Regions from separate parts of the Sphingomonas sp. CFBP 13733 genome, predicted to be linked through region 3. Evidence: predicted binding sites of a transcription regulator. Region 3 holds the regulator's gene; each other region holds the start of a gene.
What was found. The regulator LexA, encoded in region 3, represses DNA repair genes until DNA is damaged. The targets are predictions, from matches to a motif close to GTTCCNCNCTTGTTCT.
Positions count from the first base shown of each region.

Region 1: the regulator LexA is predicted to act here: its motif matches at 2,875-2,890, upstream of uvrA (excinuclease ABC subunit UvrA).
Region 2: the regulator LexA is predicted to act here: its motif matches at 3,414-3,429, upstream of IFT71_RS04895 (ribonucleoside-diphosphate reductase subunit alpha).

Region 1 is NZ_JACYUP010000002.1:312,819-318,205, forward strand. Features, by position in the region: gene lpdA (dihydrolipoyl dehydrogenase) at 1-503, shown strand, start outside; gene IFT71_RS05605 (DUF4893 domain-containing protein) at 1,561-2,217, shown strand; gene IFT71_RS05610 (hypothetical protein) at 2,257-2,763, opposite strand; gene uvrA (excinuclease ABC subunit UvrA) at 2,901-5,387, shown strand, end outside.
Region 2 is NZ_JACYUP010000002.1:151,183-156,569, reverse strand. Features, by position in the region: gene IFT71_RS04905 (inorganic phosphate transporter) at 1-369, shown strand, start outside; gene IFT71_RS04900 (EAL domain-containing protein) at 446-3,118, shown strand; gene IFT71_RS04895 (ribonucleoside-diphosphate reductase subunit alpha) at 3,526-5,387, shown strand, end outside.
Region 3 is NZ_JACYUP010000004.1:532,896-538,282, forward strand. Features, by position in the region: gene gltX (glutamate--tRNA ligase) at 12-1,517, opposite strand; gene IFT71_RS15020 (ComEC/Rec2 family competence protein) at 1,537-3,744, shown strand; gene lexA (transcriptional repressor LexA) at 3,905-4,633, opposite strand; gene IFT71_RS15030 (molybdopterin molybdotransferase MoeA) at 4,702-5,387, opposite strand, start outside.

The sequences.
Region 1 (5,387 bases), on a different contig from region 3:
CCAAGGTCGACGGCGTGTGGGCGATCGGCGACTGCGTCCCCGGCCTGATGCTCGCGCACAAGGCGGAGGACGAGGGCGTCGCGGTGGCCGAGAACATCGCCGGCCAGACCGGCATCGTCAACGAGGACGTCATCCCGTCCGTCGTCTACACGATGCCCGAAATCGCCGGCGTCGGCCTCACCGAGGAAGCCGCGAAGGACATGACCGCCGAATCGGGTGGCATCAAGGTCGGCAAGTTCCCCTTCGCCGCCAACAGCCGCGCCAAGACCAACCGCGACACCGACGGCTTCGTCAAGGTCATCGCGGATGCCAAGACCGACCGCGTGCTGGGCGTCTGGATCGTCTCGAGCCTCGCCGGCACGCTGATCGCCGAAGCCGCCATCGCGATGGAATTCGGGGCGACCAGCGAAGACATCGCCTACACCTGCCACGCGCATCCGACGCATGCCGAGGCGCTCAAGGAAGCGGCGATGGCCGTACAGGGCAAGCCGATCCACATCTGAGTCCGACCGCGCGACGGCCGTAGCGAAGCTACGGCCGAGCACCCCGCGGTCAGACCGGCCGGCGGCGCTCCAGCGCCGTCCGACGACAGGGGCTTAGCCCCTGTCCGACCAAGCCCCGGCTAAACTGCGTTTCGGAAGGGCGTCGGTGGAAACCCCACCGGCGCCCTCTCCACGTCCGCCGAACGCGCGCGAAACATACCCGCTCTCAAGCCCAAACCCCGCGAGCGACCCGCACCCCCCTCCGTCATCCCGGCGAAAGCCGGCACCCACGGTCACGGCGAACCCGGCGATACCGCACCGTCATAACCCGGTCCGCGACCATGGGTCCCGGCGTCCGCCGGGATGACGGGAAGGGGAGGCGCCACAAAATCGCTCCCGCACCCGCCACAACCCGCCCCCCTCCCGTCATCCTGGCGAAAGCCAGGATCCAGAACCCCAAGCGCACCCGCCCGCGGCACTGGGTCCTGGGTCGAGCCCGGGATGACGGCAGGGGGTGGGCGCATCATGTCTCTCGCCATCGATCGCCGGGCCGTAGCGGCAGGCAAACCCGCAACGACCCGCACCCCATCCGTCATCCCGGCGAACGCCGGGACCCATGGTTACGGCGGACCCGGCGATCCCGTGCCGCCATAACCCGGCCCGCGACCATGGGTCCCGGCGTCCGCCGGGATGACGGGAAGGAGAGGCGCGACAAAATCGCTCCCGCACCCGCAACGGCCCGCATCCAGCGTGAACCCAGTACGCCGCACCCGCAGCGCTCCCAACCCGCCCCCTCCCGTCATCCCGGCGAAAGCCGGGACCCAGAGCCCCAAGCGCACCCGCCCGCGGCCCTGAGTCCCGGTTCGGGCCGAAATGACGACAGGCAGGGGGTTGCCTCGTACCCTGCCAACCTCCACCAACCGCTCATCCGCACCTCACCGCATCCATCCCTCACCTCGGGTCGAAACTGAGCCAGATTAGTGCAGTTGTTAGCAATCCGTTTACCAGCCCGGCATAGCCACTCGTCTCCACGCCGCGGCGACGCCACCGTCGCGACCGGCCGTGCAAGGAGCCTGCCGTGCGTGCGTTGATGATCCTGGCGATAGGAACGGCCTGTCTCGCCGGTTGCGCGACGCAGCCCCAGGGCGGTACCGCGAGCAAGGCGCCGGCCGCGGACCCCGCACCGGCCGCCCCAAACTGGACGACGATCGCGACGCCCGACGACCGCGCCCGGCTCGCCGCACTCGGCGACAGCTGGACGCGCGCGCGCGCCGCGGTGCCCAGACGCCTCGCGGGCCGGGTCGCGGCCGAGGGCGCGCTGCTCGATCCCGCAGGCGCGCTCGACCTGCCCGCGCTGTCGCCCGGTTCCTATCGCTGCCGGCTGGTCCGGCTCGGCGGGCGGGCGGGCTATGCGAGCTTCGCGCCCGATTTCTGCTATGTCGACGGCAACGGCGCCGGGCTGTCCTTCACCAAGCAGACCGGCACGACGCTGCCCGGCGGCTGGCTGCACCCCGACACCGACCGGCGGCAGGTGTTCCTCGGCACCGTCCGCACCGCGCCCGCGCAGGTCGCGCCGCCCTATGGCACCAACCCGGCGCGCGACGTCGCGGGCGTCGTCGAACGCGTCGGCCCGCTGCGCTGGCGCCTCGTGATGACGCGCGCGGGGCAGGGCGCGATCCTGGATCTCTACGAGTTGGTCCCGGTGCCGCCCGCGACGCCCGCGACGCCGCGCTGAGCGTAGAACCCTCCCCCTTGCGGGGGAGGATCGGAAGCATCAGCCCTTTGGCGGCTTGGCGAAGTTCGCCGCAAACCGCTCCAGGCCCGATGCGAACGAGTCGATCACCTTGGCGAATTCGGGCGGCAGCGCAGCAGCGTCGCTCCTGGGCGGTTCCGGCGTCTCGCCCGCGAACGGCCCGCTGCCCGCCGTCGACGCGCCCGGAGCCTCCGGCGAAGCCTCGGCCGAGGATTCTGGCGGCCTGGGCGGCTTGGGTGGCTCGGGCGGTGCAGGTGGCGGCGTCGCGCCTCGCATATCCTTCGCCGTGATCGCGGTCGCCGCCATCATCAGCCCGGCCGCGATGACCTGGCGTCCCGCGGGCGTGCCCATCTGCCGCGTCAGCGCTGCCGCGATCCCCGCGAACGGCGCCGCGCCGCCATGCTTGCCCGCCTTGGCGGACCAGCGCGCCTCGAACCCCTCGCTTTTCGTCGCGCCCGTCTCGGCCTCGCGCTCGCGCGCCTCGCGTTCGCGACGCTCCTTCTTCTTGCCCATCTCGGTCTCCAGCACTGTATTGTACTAACAATACACTATGTAACTATCGTCGGCACCTTGGACAATGGTTCGGCGTTACCCATCTTTGCGAGCACCCGCCCGGCGCCCTCCCGGGCTTGTCGCGTCCGAACAAATGTGGAACAGACTCTCCTATGCTGACCAAGATTTCCGTACGCGGCGCGCGTGAACACAATCTCAAGGACGTCGATATCGACATCCCCCGCGACACGCTGACGGTGATCACCGGGCTGTCCGGCTCGGGCAAGTCGAGCCTCGCCTTCGACACGATCTATGCCGAGGGCCAGCGCCGCTACGTCGAGAGCCTCAGCGCCTATGCGCGCCAGTTCCTCGAGCTGATGCAGAAGCCCGATGTCGACCATATCGAGGGCCTCAGCCCCGCGATCTCGATCGAGCAGAAGACGACCTCGCGCAACCCGCGCTCGACCGTCGCGACCGTCACCGAGATCTATGATTACATGCGCCTGCTCTGGGCGCGCGTCGGCATCCCCTATTCCCCCGCGACCGGCGAGCCGATCGCCGCGCAGACCGTCAGCCAGATGGTCGACCGCGTCATGGCGCTCCCCGAGGGCACGCGGCTCTATCTGCTCGCCCCCGTCGTCCGCGGCCGCAAGGGCGAGTATCGCAAGGAACTCGCCGAGTGGCAGAAGGCGGGCTTCACGCGCGTCCGCATCGACGGCACGATCCACGACATCGACGAGGCGCCTGCGCTCGACAAGAAGTACAAGCACGACATCGAGGTCGTCGTCGACCGCCTGGTGGTGGGCGGCGAGATCGCCACGCGCCTCGCGGAATCGTTCGAGACCGCGCTGAAGCTCGCGGAAGGCCTCGCCTATGTCGACCCCGCCGACCCGGTCGAGCCGCACACCCCCAAGTCCGAAATCCTCGGCAGCAACGCCCCCGACGGCCGCATCGTCTTCAGCGAGAAGTTTGCCTGCCCGGTCAGCGGCTTCACCATCTCCGAGATCGAGCCGCGCCTCTTCTCGTTCAACGCGCCCCAGGGCGCGTGCCCGGCCTGCGACGGCCTCGGCGAGAAACTGCTGTTCGACGAGGACCTCGTCGTCCCCAACCACATGCTCAGCATCAAGAAGGGCGCGGTCGTCCCCTGGGCGAAATCCAACCCGCCCTCGCCCTATTACATGCAGGTCCTCGGCAGCCTCGCGCGCGAATACAAGTTCGACATCGAGACCCCCTGGGGCGAGCTCCCCGAGGAGGTCCAGCGCGTCATCCTGCACGGCTCGAAGGGCAAGCCCGTCACGCTCACCTTCATCGACGGCAAGAAGAAATACGACGTCTCCAAGCCGTTCGAGGGCGTCATCGGCAACCTCAACCGCCGCCTGCTCCAGACCGAGAGCGCGTGGATGCGCGAGGAGCTGAACAAATACCAGTCCGCCGCCCCGTGCGAGGTCTGCGCCGGCGCGCGCCTGAAACCCGAAGCGCTCGCGGTCAAGATCGCGATGAAGGACATCAGCTACGCGACCCACCTCTCGGTCGTCGACGCGCTCCAGTTCTTCACCGACATGCCGCAGCATCTCGGCGACCAGCAGAACGCGATCGCCGAGCGCATCCTGAAGGAAATCGTCGAGCGCCTCGGCTTCCTCAACAATGTCGGCCTCGACTATCTCAACCTCGACCGCACCTCGGGAACCCTAAGCGGCGGCGAGAGCCAGCGCATCCGCCTCGCGTCGCAGATCGGCAGCGGGCTGTCGGGCGTGCTCTACGTCCTCGACGAGCCCAGCATCGGCCTGCACCAGCGCGACAACGACATGCTCCTCAAGACGCTGCGCCGCCTGCGCGATCTCGGCAACACCGTGCTCGTCGTCGAGCATGACGAGGACGCGATCCGCACCGCCGACTATATCATCGACATGGGCCCGGGAGCAGGCGTCCGCGGCGGCCAGGTCGTGGCCCAAGGCACGCTGAAACAGATCCTGAAGTCGAAGACCAGCATCACCGCCGACTATCTCAACGGCACGCGCGAAGTGCCGGTCCCGACCACGCGACGCAAGGGCAACGGCAAGAAGCTCACCGTCCACAACGCCACCGCGAACAACCTGACGGGCGTCACCGCGAGCATCCCGCTCGGCACCTTCACCTGCGTCACCGGCGTCTCGGGGTCGGGCAAGTCGAGCTTCACGATCGACACGCTCTACGCCGCCGCCGCGCGCGAACTGAACGGCGCGCGCATCGTCCAGGGCAAGCACGACAAGATCACCGGCCTGCAATATCTCGACAAGGTCATCGACATCGACCAGTCGCCGATCGGCCGCACCCCGCGCAGCAACCCCGCCACCTATACCGGCAGCTTCACGCAGATCCGCGACTGGTTCGCCGGCCTCCCCGAAGCCCAGGCGCGCGGCTACAAGCCCGGCCGGTTCAGCTTCAACGTCAAGGGCGGCCGCTGCGAGGCGTGCCAGGGCGACGGCGTGCTCAAGATCGAGATGCACTTCCTCCCCGACGTCTATGTGCAGTGCGACGTCTGCCACGGCGCGCGCTACAATCGCGAGACGCTCGAGGTGAAGTTCAAGGGCCACAGCATCGCCGACGTGCTCGACATGACCGTCGAGGACGCCGCCGAGTTCTTCAAGGCGGTCCCCCCGATCCGCGACAAGATGGCGATG
Region 2 (5,387 bases), on a different contig from region 3:
GGCGGCGAGTTCCATGTGCCCTTCTGGGTCGTGCTGTCCTGCCAGGCGGCGATGGCGCTCGGCACGCTGTCGGGCGGCTGGCGGATCGTCCACACCATGGGGTCGAAGATCACCCGGCTGACGCCCGCGCAGGGCTTCTGCGCGGAAACCGGCGGCGCGATCACGCTGTTCGCGGCGACCTTCTGGGGCGTGCCGGTCTCGTCGACGCACACGATCACCGGCGCGATCGTCGGCGTGGGTGCCGCGCGCAGGCTGTCCGCGGTGCGCTGGAACGTCGCCAGCAACATCATCATCGCCTGGACGGTGACGCTGCCCGCCGCCGCCGCGATCGGTGCGGCGACCTATTGGCTGACCGGGCTATTTATCTGATAAATGCAGGCGCTTACGACCTGTTAAGCATGATCGGAGGGCAATTGCGCAACCGCTGATGCGGTACGCTTGCGCAATGTTCTCGCGCTCTCCCGCCATTCCCCTCCGCGATCATCCCGACGCCACGAGCCTCATCCTGTTCGGGCTCGTCGAAAGCGACGAGGATGCGTGGAGCGCCGCGCAGCATGTCCGCCTCGCCAAGGTCGGCGCGGTCTGGCCGGTCGCGCTGATCGCGCACCTCGTGGCCGCGGCGATCGTCTTCGGCGTTTCGCTGGCGGCACGGCCGGCGCTGATCGCGGCGGTGGCGGTGCATGCGGGGGTGATCGCCCTGCTGTCCGGCGCGGCCTTCGCGACGGTGCGCAGCAGGACGCTGCGCGAATGGCCGATCCATCGCCGCAACGCCGTGCTCGCGACCTGCGCGGCCGGGCTGTCCGCCGCGCTCCTGTCCTTGCTCTGGGTCACCGTCGAGCTGCCGGGCGGGCCGATCGAACTCGCCGGGCTGGTCGCGATCGTCGGCGCGATCAGCGTCACCGCGATCACGCTTTACGCCGTGCGCGCCGCGACCCTGGGGTTCGGCATCGGCCTGGCGCTGATGCTGACCTTGCTGTCGGGCGTGGGGATCGCGCCGGTCGTCGCGATCGCCGCCTTTGCCGGCTTTGCCGCGGTCGCCTACCGGATGGCGCGGATCGACTATGCGCTCGCGCTCGATCATGCGGACCAGTCGAGCGAGGGCCGGCTCGCGATGAAGCTGATGGCGGAGTTCGAGAATTACGGCCCCGGCTGGTTCTGGGAAGCCGACCGGCGCGGCCGCATCACCTATATCTCGCCAAAGATGGCGCACGCGCTCCCGCCGCCGTCGGACCCGGAGGAGGGGTGCGACCCGTCGTCCGGGCTGGTCGGCTGCATCCTCACCGACCTGTTCCGCATGGACAGCGACGCGCCCGGCACCGAACGCACGCTCGCCTTCCATTTGTCGTCGCGCACTTCCTTCTCGGACTATTCGGTCTGCGCCGCCGCCGACCCCGCGCCCGAGCGCTGGTGGTCGATGTCGGGCCGACCGGTGATCGACGAGATCGGCCGGTTCCAGGGCTTTATCGGCACCGGCTTCGACCTCACCGAAAAGCGCAAGGCCGATGCCGAGATCAACCGCCTCGCGCTGTTCGACGGGCTGACCGGGCTCGCCAACCGCCAGCGGATGCGGCTGTCGCTCGACAAGACGCTCGCGCAGCAGGCCGGGCCCTACCGGCCGACCGCCTTGTTCCTGATGGATCTCGACCGGTTCAAGGCGGTCAACGACACGCTCGGCCACCAGGCGGGCGACCTGCTGCTCAAACAGGTCGCGCAGCGGCTCACGCGCGTGGTCGGTGACGCAGGGCTGGTCGGCCGGCTCGGCGGCGACGAATTCCAGGTCGTCCTGCCCGGCGTCGACAACCGCGACACGCTCAGCACCCTGTCGCGCGAGCTCATCCTCGCGCTGTCGCAACCCTATTTCATCAGCGGCGCGTCGGTCTCGATCGGCTGTTCGATCGGCATCGCGATCACGCCGCAGCACGGCAAGGATTCGGAGACGCTGATCCGCAATGCCGATCTCGCGCTCTATGCGGCCAAGGCCGATGGCCGCGGCGTCCACCGCTTCTATTCGGACGACATGCTGGCGGGGGCGAAGTCGCGCAAGCAGCTCGAGGACGATCTGCGCATCGCGGTCACCGAAGGCGCGTTCCACCTCTGCTACCAGCCCGTCGTCAGCACCAAGTCGACGCGGATCGTCGGCTATGAGGCGCTGATCCGCTGGAACCACCCGACGCGCGGCCCCGTGTCGCCCGCCGACTTCATCCCGATCGCCGAGGAATGCGGGCTGATCGAGGCGATCGGCACCTGGGTCCTGCGCACCGCGTGCAACGCCGCCGCGCGCTGGCCCGCCGACGTCCGCGTCGCGGTCAACGTCTCGCCGATCCAGTTCGCCAACCCCGCGCTCCCAGCCCTCGTCACCAGCGCGCTCGCCCAGTCCGGGCTCCCCGCCAACCGGCTCGAGCTCGAGATCACCGAGGGCGTCTTCCTCGACGAGAGCGCGTCCTCGGACCAGATGTTCAAGGCGCTCAAAGGGATCGGCGTCCGGCTCGCGCTCGACGATTTCGGCACCGGCTATTCGTCGCTCGGCTACTTACGCACCGCGCCGTTCGACAAGATCAAGATCGACCAGTCGTTCGTGAAGGGCGCGGCCGAACCCGGCAACCGCAACGCCGCGATCATCAAGGCGATCGTCATGCTCGCCGACACGCTCGGCATGGAGACGACCGCGGAAGGCGTCGAGCTGCAGGACGAGATCGCGCTCGTCCGCGATCTCGGCTGCAGCCATATCCAGGGCTATGTCTATGGCCGCCCGGTGCTCAACGAGGTGGTGATGGAACAGCTTTCCGCCGCCGCGGGGGTGGCGACCGCCGCCGGGTTCAAGACCAGCCGTGCGCCGCGCGTGCGGATGCTGCGCTCGGCGCGGCTGCTGGTCGAGGATACGCTCGTCGATGTCCGCGTCCGCGACATCTCGACCAGCGGCGCGATGGTCGAGGGGCTGATGGTCCGCGGCGATCCGACCGGCGCCGGCGTCTCGATCGAGCTCGTCGACGGCCAGATGATCGGCGCGCAGATTCGCTGGCTGCGCGACGGCCGCGCCGGGCTCGCCTTCGACCATCCGGTCGATATCGAACGGCTCGGCCCCCCGCCGCTGGTCCGCGGGATGCGCCGCGCGGGCTGACCGCGGGCCCGCGCGGCTCGCTTGAAAATATTTCGAAAGGCGCGAAATCCGCTTGCGTATCGCGAACGCGGCGCAGATCCACGCGTCGCGCCGCCGCCGCCGCGTCCGGACACCCCAATCCACCCTAGGCAGGGCCGCAACGGGCCAACTAGCGGCTTGCACCCGCTGCGGGATTGGCACAGTATCTGGGGGCTACTTACAGCGGCAGGCCCTATCTCTGGTAGAACATGGTGCGCCCCTCGGGCTGCCACCCTGATTGTCGACAGGCGTAACCACGCGCTGCCGATCAGTTTTTGTTCTGCTTTTGATCTGCCCGATGATAGCATGGGATATGCTCCCGATTCGAACGATTACAGAATTTTAGGAGCGGTCTTTTGGATTTCAGAGACAGCAGCCGGGATAGCGACATGACGACCGACACCATCGAACAGACCCTCGACACGCCCGCAGCAGAGGCCCCCAAGGCGCCGCGTCAGGCGCAGGACAGCCATTCCGTGCGCGCGCAGATCTACCCGGTCGAGGTCGATCACAGCCGCGACGCGCTGCTGACCGAATTCGGCAAGGAGACGCTGAAGGACCGCTATCTGCTCCCGGGCGAGAGCTATCAGGACCTGTTCGTCCGCGTCGCCTCTGCGTACGCCGATGACGCCGGCCATGCGCAGCGTCTTTACGACGCGATCTCGAAGCTCTGGTTCATGCCCGCCACCCCCGTTCTCTCGAACGGCGGCACCGGTCGCGGCCTGCCGATCTCCTGCTATCTCAATTCGGTCCCCGACAGCCTCGGCGGCATCGTCGACACCTGGAACGAGAATGTCTGGCTCGCCTCGCGCGGCGGCGGCATCGGCACCTATTGGGGCAACGTCCGCGGCATCGGCGAGCCGGTCGGCCTCAACGGCAAGACCAGCGGCATCATCCCGTTCGTCCGCGTCATGGATTCGCTCACCCTCGCCATCTCGCAGGGCTCGCTGCGCCGTGGCTCGGCGGCCGTCTATCTCGACGTCTCGCATCCCGAGATCGAGGAATTCCTCGAGATCCGCAAACCCTCGGGCGATTTCAACCGCAAGGCGCTGAACCTCCACCACGGCGTGCTGATCACCGACGCCTTCATGGAGGCCGTGCGCAACGGCGAGGAATGGCATCTGCGCTCGCCGAAGGATCAGGCGATCCGCGCCACGGTCGACGCGCGCTCGCTGTTCCAGAAGCTCGTCGAGACCCGGCTCCAGACCGGCGAGCCCTACATCGTCTTTGCCGATCACGTGAACAAGGCGATGCCCAAGCATCACCGCGAACTGGGCCTCAAGGTCTCGACCTCGAACCTCTGCTCGGAAATCACGCTGCCGACCGGCAAGGATCACCTCGGCAACGAGCGGACCGCGGTCTGCTGCCTGTCGTCGCTGAACCTCGAAACCTGGGATCAGTGGAAGGACGAGAAGGGCCTGATCGAGGACGTGATGCGCTTCCTCGACAACGTGCTGCAGGATTATATCGACCGCCACGAGCCCGGCATGGAACGCGCCGCCTATTCGGCGGGCCGCGAGCGTTCGGTCGGCCTCGGCGTCATGGGCTTCCACAGCTTCCTCCAGGCACGCGGCATCCCGTTCGAGGGCGCGATGGCCAAGTCGTGGAATCTGCGGATGTTCAAGCACATCAACGCGCAGGCCAACGAAGCCTCGATGCAGCTCGCGATCGAGCGCGGGCCCTGCCCCGACGCCGCCGATGTCGGCGCGATGGAGCGGTTCAGCTGCAAGATGGCGATCGCACCGACCGCGTCGATCAGCATCATCTGCGGCGGCACGTCGGCCTGCATCGAGCCGATCCCGGCGAACATCTACACGCACAAGACGCTCTCGGGCAGCTTCTCGATCAAGAACCCGTATCTCGAGAAGATGCTCGCCGAGAAGTCGAAGAACTCGGACGCGGTGTGGAACTCGATCCTCGAACAGGGTGGTTCGGTCCAGCATCTCGACTTCCTCTCGACCGAGGAAAAGGACTGCTACAAGACCAGCTTCGAGATCGACCAGCGCTGGCTGCTCGAACTCGCCGCGGATCGCACGCCGTACATCGACCAGGCGCAGTCGCTGAACCTGTTCATCCCCGCCGACGTCGAGAAGTGGGACCTGCTGATGCTCCACTTCCGCGCCTGGGAGCTCGGCATCAAGTCGCTCTATTATCTCCGCTCGAAGTCGGTGCAGCGCGCCGGCTTCGCGGGCGGGGTCGAGGCGGACAACACCATCGACCTGCGTCAGATCGACGTCGAATCGAAGGATTA
Region 3 (5,387 bases):
TCGAAATCTTATCAGTCTGCCATCCGGTCGGCGATCCGACCGAGGCTCTCGTCACGCCCGAGCAGGTCGAGCACATCGAATATTCCCGGCGACGTCTTGCGACCGGTCAGCGCGGCGCGAAGGGGTTGTGCAACCTGCCCGAGCTTTAGGCTTCGCGCTTCGGCCACGCGCCGTACCGCGCCTTCGAGCGCTTCCGTATCCCACTTGTCGAGCGCGTCAAGTTCAGCATGCGCGTTCGTCAGAATCGCACTCGCTTCACCCTGCAAAAGGCTCGCTGCGGCGTCATCCATCGCCAAAGGTCGCTGGCTGAACAGGAAATTCGAACCTTCGGCGAGTTCGTTCAGGTTCGCTGCACGTGGCTTCAGGACCGGCATGGCGCGAGTCAGAAGGTCGAGTCCGCCATCGGGCAGGGCATGGCCGAGCCGATCGGCGGCGAGCTGGGCCAGACGCGCATCATCGGCCTCGCGAATATAGTGGCCGTTCAGATTCTCGAGCTTCTTCAGGTCGAAGCGCGAGGGCGACTTGCCGACGCCCGACAGGTCGAACCACTCGACCGCCTGTTCGCGGCTGATGATCTCGTCGTCACCGTGCCCCCAGCCGAGCCGCAGCAGGTAATTGTCGAACGCCTCGGGCAGGATGCCCATCTCGTCGCGATAGGCCTCGATGCCGACCGCGCCGTGCCGCTTGGACAGCTTGGCACCATCGGGGCCGTGGATCAGCGGGATGTGCGCATAGATCGGATCGGGCCAGCCGCCCTCGATCGCGTCCATCGCGCGGTAGATCGGCAGCTGGCGGAACGCGTTGTTGAGGTGATCGTCACCGCGGATGACGTGGGTAACACCCATGTCGTGATCGTCGACGACGACCGCGAGCATATAGGTCGGCGTGCCATCGGAGCGGAGGAGGACGAGATCGTCGATTTCCTCGTTGCGGACCGTCGCCGATCCCTGGACGCGATCCTCGATCGTGACCGCACCCTCCTGCGGCGCGCGCAGGCGGACGACATGGGGAAGATCGGGGGCCTCGCTCGCTGGACGATCGCGCCACGGGCTGCGAATGCGAAGCGGCTTCTTGGCCGCCTGCGCCTCGGCGCGCATCGCCGCGATCTCGTCATTGGTCATGTAGCAGCGATAGGCGTGACCGGCCTCGACCATCTGGTGCGCGACGCGGGCGTGGCGATCGGCGCCGGCGAACTGCATGACGACGTCGCCGTCCCAGTCGATCCCCAGCCAGCGCATGCCGTCGATGATCGCGTCGATCGCCGGCTGGGTCGACCGCACGCGGTCGGTATCCTCGATACGCAGCAGGAATTTGCCGCCGTTCGCCTTGGCGAACAGCCAGTTGAACAACGCAGTGCGCGCGCCGCCAAGATGCAGGAACCCCGTCGGCGACGGAGCGAAACGAGTAACCACGGGTGCGGCCGAAACGACGGCATCCGTATCAGATATTGCGCCCAACCGCGGGTGCTCCCAGACTGTAGAAACGATGGCCGGATCAGCCGTGGCCGCCTCTAGCATGCGTCCCCGGCGGCGACAAATGGGCGTGCCGCCCTGGATGGCGGAGCCGGGCCGGGCGATCGAACGCTGGCTGGAGGCGGAGCGCGACCAGCTCATAACATGGCTGCCGGTCGGGCTTGGCGGCGGCATCGCACTGTGGTTCGTGCTGCCCGATCCCGTGGCATGGGGCACCGCGATCCTTTTGCTGGCTGCCGGCGGTTTGGCCGGACTTGCGGCGGGGCGCGGCGGGCGCGCGGCGCGAATGCTCGCGATCGGCGCGATTGCGGCGACGCTCGGCATCGGGCTGATCTGGGTGCGATCGGACCGCGTGGCGGCACCGGTGCTCGCGGGGCCGACATTCGTGCAGCTGTCGGCGCGGGTCGAGACGATCGAACCGCTCGTCGCGCGCCGGCTTGTGCGGTTGACGGTGCGGCCGGTCGGGCCGGGGCAGGACGCCGATGGCGCGCCGGTTGCGTTGCCCGGCCGCGTCCGCATCAACCTGGCAGAGGCGGATGCGCCGGCGACGCTGGGGATCGGCGCGACGATAAGGCTGCGCGCGCGACTCATGCCGCCGCCCTTGCCCGCGGTGCCCGGCGCCTATGACTTTGCGCGCGTCGCCTGGTTCGGCGCGATCGGCGCGACGGGGCGGGGCTTTTCGCCTGTGGTGGTAGCAGAGCCGGGCCGCGGTGGCGCGGGGGTCCGGGTGGCGTTGTCGCGGCACATCGTCGCGCAACTCGACGGGAGCGCGGGCGGGATCGCCGCAGCGCTGGCGACCGGCGACGTCGGCGCGATCAGCGACGCGGATGCGGAGGCGATGCGGCGCGCCGGGCTGGCGCATCTCCTGTCGGTGAGCGGCCTCCACATCACCGCCGCGGTCGCGGCGACGATGCTGATCGTGCTGCGGCTGCTCGCGCTCAGCCCGTGGCTCGCCCTCCACACGCGACTGCCGTTGATCGCCGCGCTTGCCGGTGCGGCGGCGGCGATCGGCTACACCGTGCTGACGGGCAGCCAGGTGCCGACAATCCGCTCGTGCGTCGCGGCGTTGCTGGTGCTGGTCGCGCTGGCGATGGGGCGCGAGGCGATGACGTTGCGGCTGGTCGCGACGGGGGCGATCGCGGTGATGCTCGCGCTGCCCGAATCGCTCGCCGGGCCGAGCTTCCAATTGTCGTTCGCCGCAATCACCGCGATCATCGCGTTGCACGAGCATCCCGTCGTCCGTGCCACGTTCGCGCCGCATGACGAGGGCCGCGGCAGGCGCCTCTTGCGCGGCGCCGCGTCGCTGCTGCTGACCGGGCTCGTCGTCGAGGCGGCGCTGATGCCGATCGCAGTCTATCATTTCCACAAGGCCGGGCTGTACGGCGCGGTCGCCAATATCGTCGCGATCCCGCTGACCACGTTTGTCGTGATGCCGTTCGAGGCGCTGGCGCTGCTGCTCGACACGATCGGGATTGGCGCGCCCGCCTGGTGGCTGGTCCAGCATGCGCTCGACGCGCTGCTGTGGCTCGCGCGCGGCGTGGCGCATGCACCGGGCGCGGTCCGCGCGCTGCCGGCGGTTCCCGATGGGGCGTTTGCGCTGATGGTCGGCGGCGGGGTGTGGATCGCGCTGTGGCGGACGCGGTGGCGACGGATCGGAATGCTGCCCTTGGCGATTGGCGCGATCTGGGCGCTGACGACGCCGTCACCCGATATACTGGTCACGGGCGATGGTCGCCATGTCGCGGTCCGGACCGCCGCCGGGCTCGCGCTGCTTCGCGATCGGGCGGGGGATTATGTCCGCGATACACTGGCGGAGAATGGCGGGGTCGATGGTGAGCCGCTGCTGCTCGCGGATCAGCCCGACGCGCGGTGCAGCCGCGACCTGTGCCTGACCGATGTCGTCGCCCACGGCCGGGCTTGGCGCGTGCTGGCCACGCGCAGCGTTTACCGGGTGCCGATCGCGGAGATGGTTGCCGCCTGCCGGCGCGCGGACATCGTCATCAGCGAGCGCGGGCTGCCGCGCGGTTGTACGCCGCGATGGCTGAAGCTCGACCGGTCGATGCTCGCGCGGACCGGGGGGATCGCGTTGACGTTGACCACGGGGCGGATGGTGACGGTGCTCAATCCGGGGGACCGGCACCCGTGGCGCGATCCACCGACGCTGGCGCGGCCAATGCGACGGTTCGGGGCGGCGGGCGATCAGCATGGGCTGGCCGGGGGGGCGGCGTCGGTCCGGTTTCGAGTGCCGGCTCGGGGGTGGTCAGAGCGATAGGTCGCGACTGGGTATGTCGGGTCATGATCCTGCGAAGGTGGGGCCTCCGATTGGGAGGGCCGCAATTCCGAAACGCGGACGATGGTGCCTGGGGCCGTTGGTCACGAACGCCACTGCCGGTTGCGTGGCGGTGATGACCGCCAGCGCCACCCGGCATTCGTCAGTCGTAGCGGCGCAGGATACCCGACAGCTTGCCCTGAACCCGGACCTGTGCGGGCGCATAACGCTGCGGGTCATAGGCGCGGTTGGCCGGGTCGAGCCGGACCATTGCGCCTTCGCGGCGGAAATATTTCAGCGTCGCTTCGCTGTCCTCGATCAGCGCGACCACGATTTCGCCGTCGCGGGCGATCTCGGTACGGCGGATCAGCGCATAATCGCCGTCGAGGATGCCGGCTTCGACCATCGAGTCCCCCGAAACCTCCAGCGCATAATGCTCGCCGGTGCCGAGCAATGCGGCCGGAACGGCCAGCATCGAACTGCCTTCAAAGGCTTCGATCGGGACGCCGGCGGCGATCCGGCCGTGCAGCGGGATCTCGACGACGTCGTTCGCCGCGATGCGGGCGGGCGACGCGGGCGTGGCGCTGGCCGTGTCCGGCGCAGATACGGTGCCGGCCGATGCCGCAGCCGCCTTCGGCCCCGACTTCGCCGCAGTCTGTGCGATTGCAGCCTCGGGACGCTCGGGCATTCGCAGCACTTCGAGCGCGCGCGCCCGGTTGGGCAGGCGCCGGATGAAGTTGCGCTCTTCAAGCGCGCTGATCAGACGGTGCACGCCCGATTTCGATTTCAGGTCGAGCGCGTCCTTCATCTCCTCGAACGAGGGCGACACGCCCGTCTCGGCGAGGCGGTCATTGATGAAGCAGACAAGCTCGTGCTGCTTGCGCGTGAGCATAACGGTTCTCCGTCCGGAACAGACGAGGAACTTCTATGGAACACTTGCAGCTTCGTCAAGCGGTGACGTCACGCGATGACGAGGATTTCCGCCGAGTCGCCCGCCCTCGCCGCCGGCGCGTCGCCATCGCGGATGATCAGGCAGGACGAGCGGGCGAGCGTCAGCAGCATCGAGCTGTCCTGGATGGTCGAGGCATAGGCGCGGCCGTCGCGCAGTTCGGCGCGCATATAGTCGGTCCGCGACTGGTTGGGCGGAAGATCCTCGCCGAGCAGCGCGTGCGTCGTCTGCGGCAGGGGATCGCGCGCGCCGAGCATGTGCGCGACGACGGGGCGGACGAAGAGGATGGCGGTGACGAAGGCGGAGACGGGATTGCCAGGTAGGCCGAGCAGCATCGTCCGCCCGAGCGCGCCCGCCATCATCGGCTTGCCCGGGCGCAGCGCGATCCGCCAGAAGTCGATTGCCCCGCCAGCCGCCTCGATCGCGGGGCGGACGAGGTCGTGATCGCCGACCGACGCGCCCCCCGTGGTCACCAGTAGATCGGCATCGACCCCGGCAAAGGCGTCACGCAGCGTGTCGAGCCTATCAGGCAATATCCCCAGATCGACGATGTCGACGGGCAGATCGGCAAGCATCGCGGCGAGCATGATGCCGTTCGATTCCGGCAGCGGGACGGGATCGTTCGTCGAGCCGGGCGGGACGAGTTCGTCGCCCGTCGCGGCGACCGCGACGCGCAGCCGGCGGCCGACCGACAGCG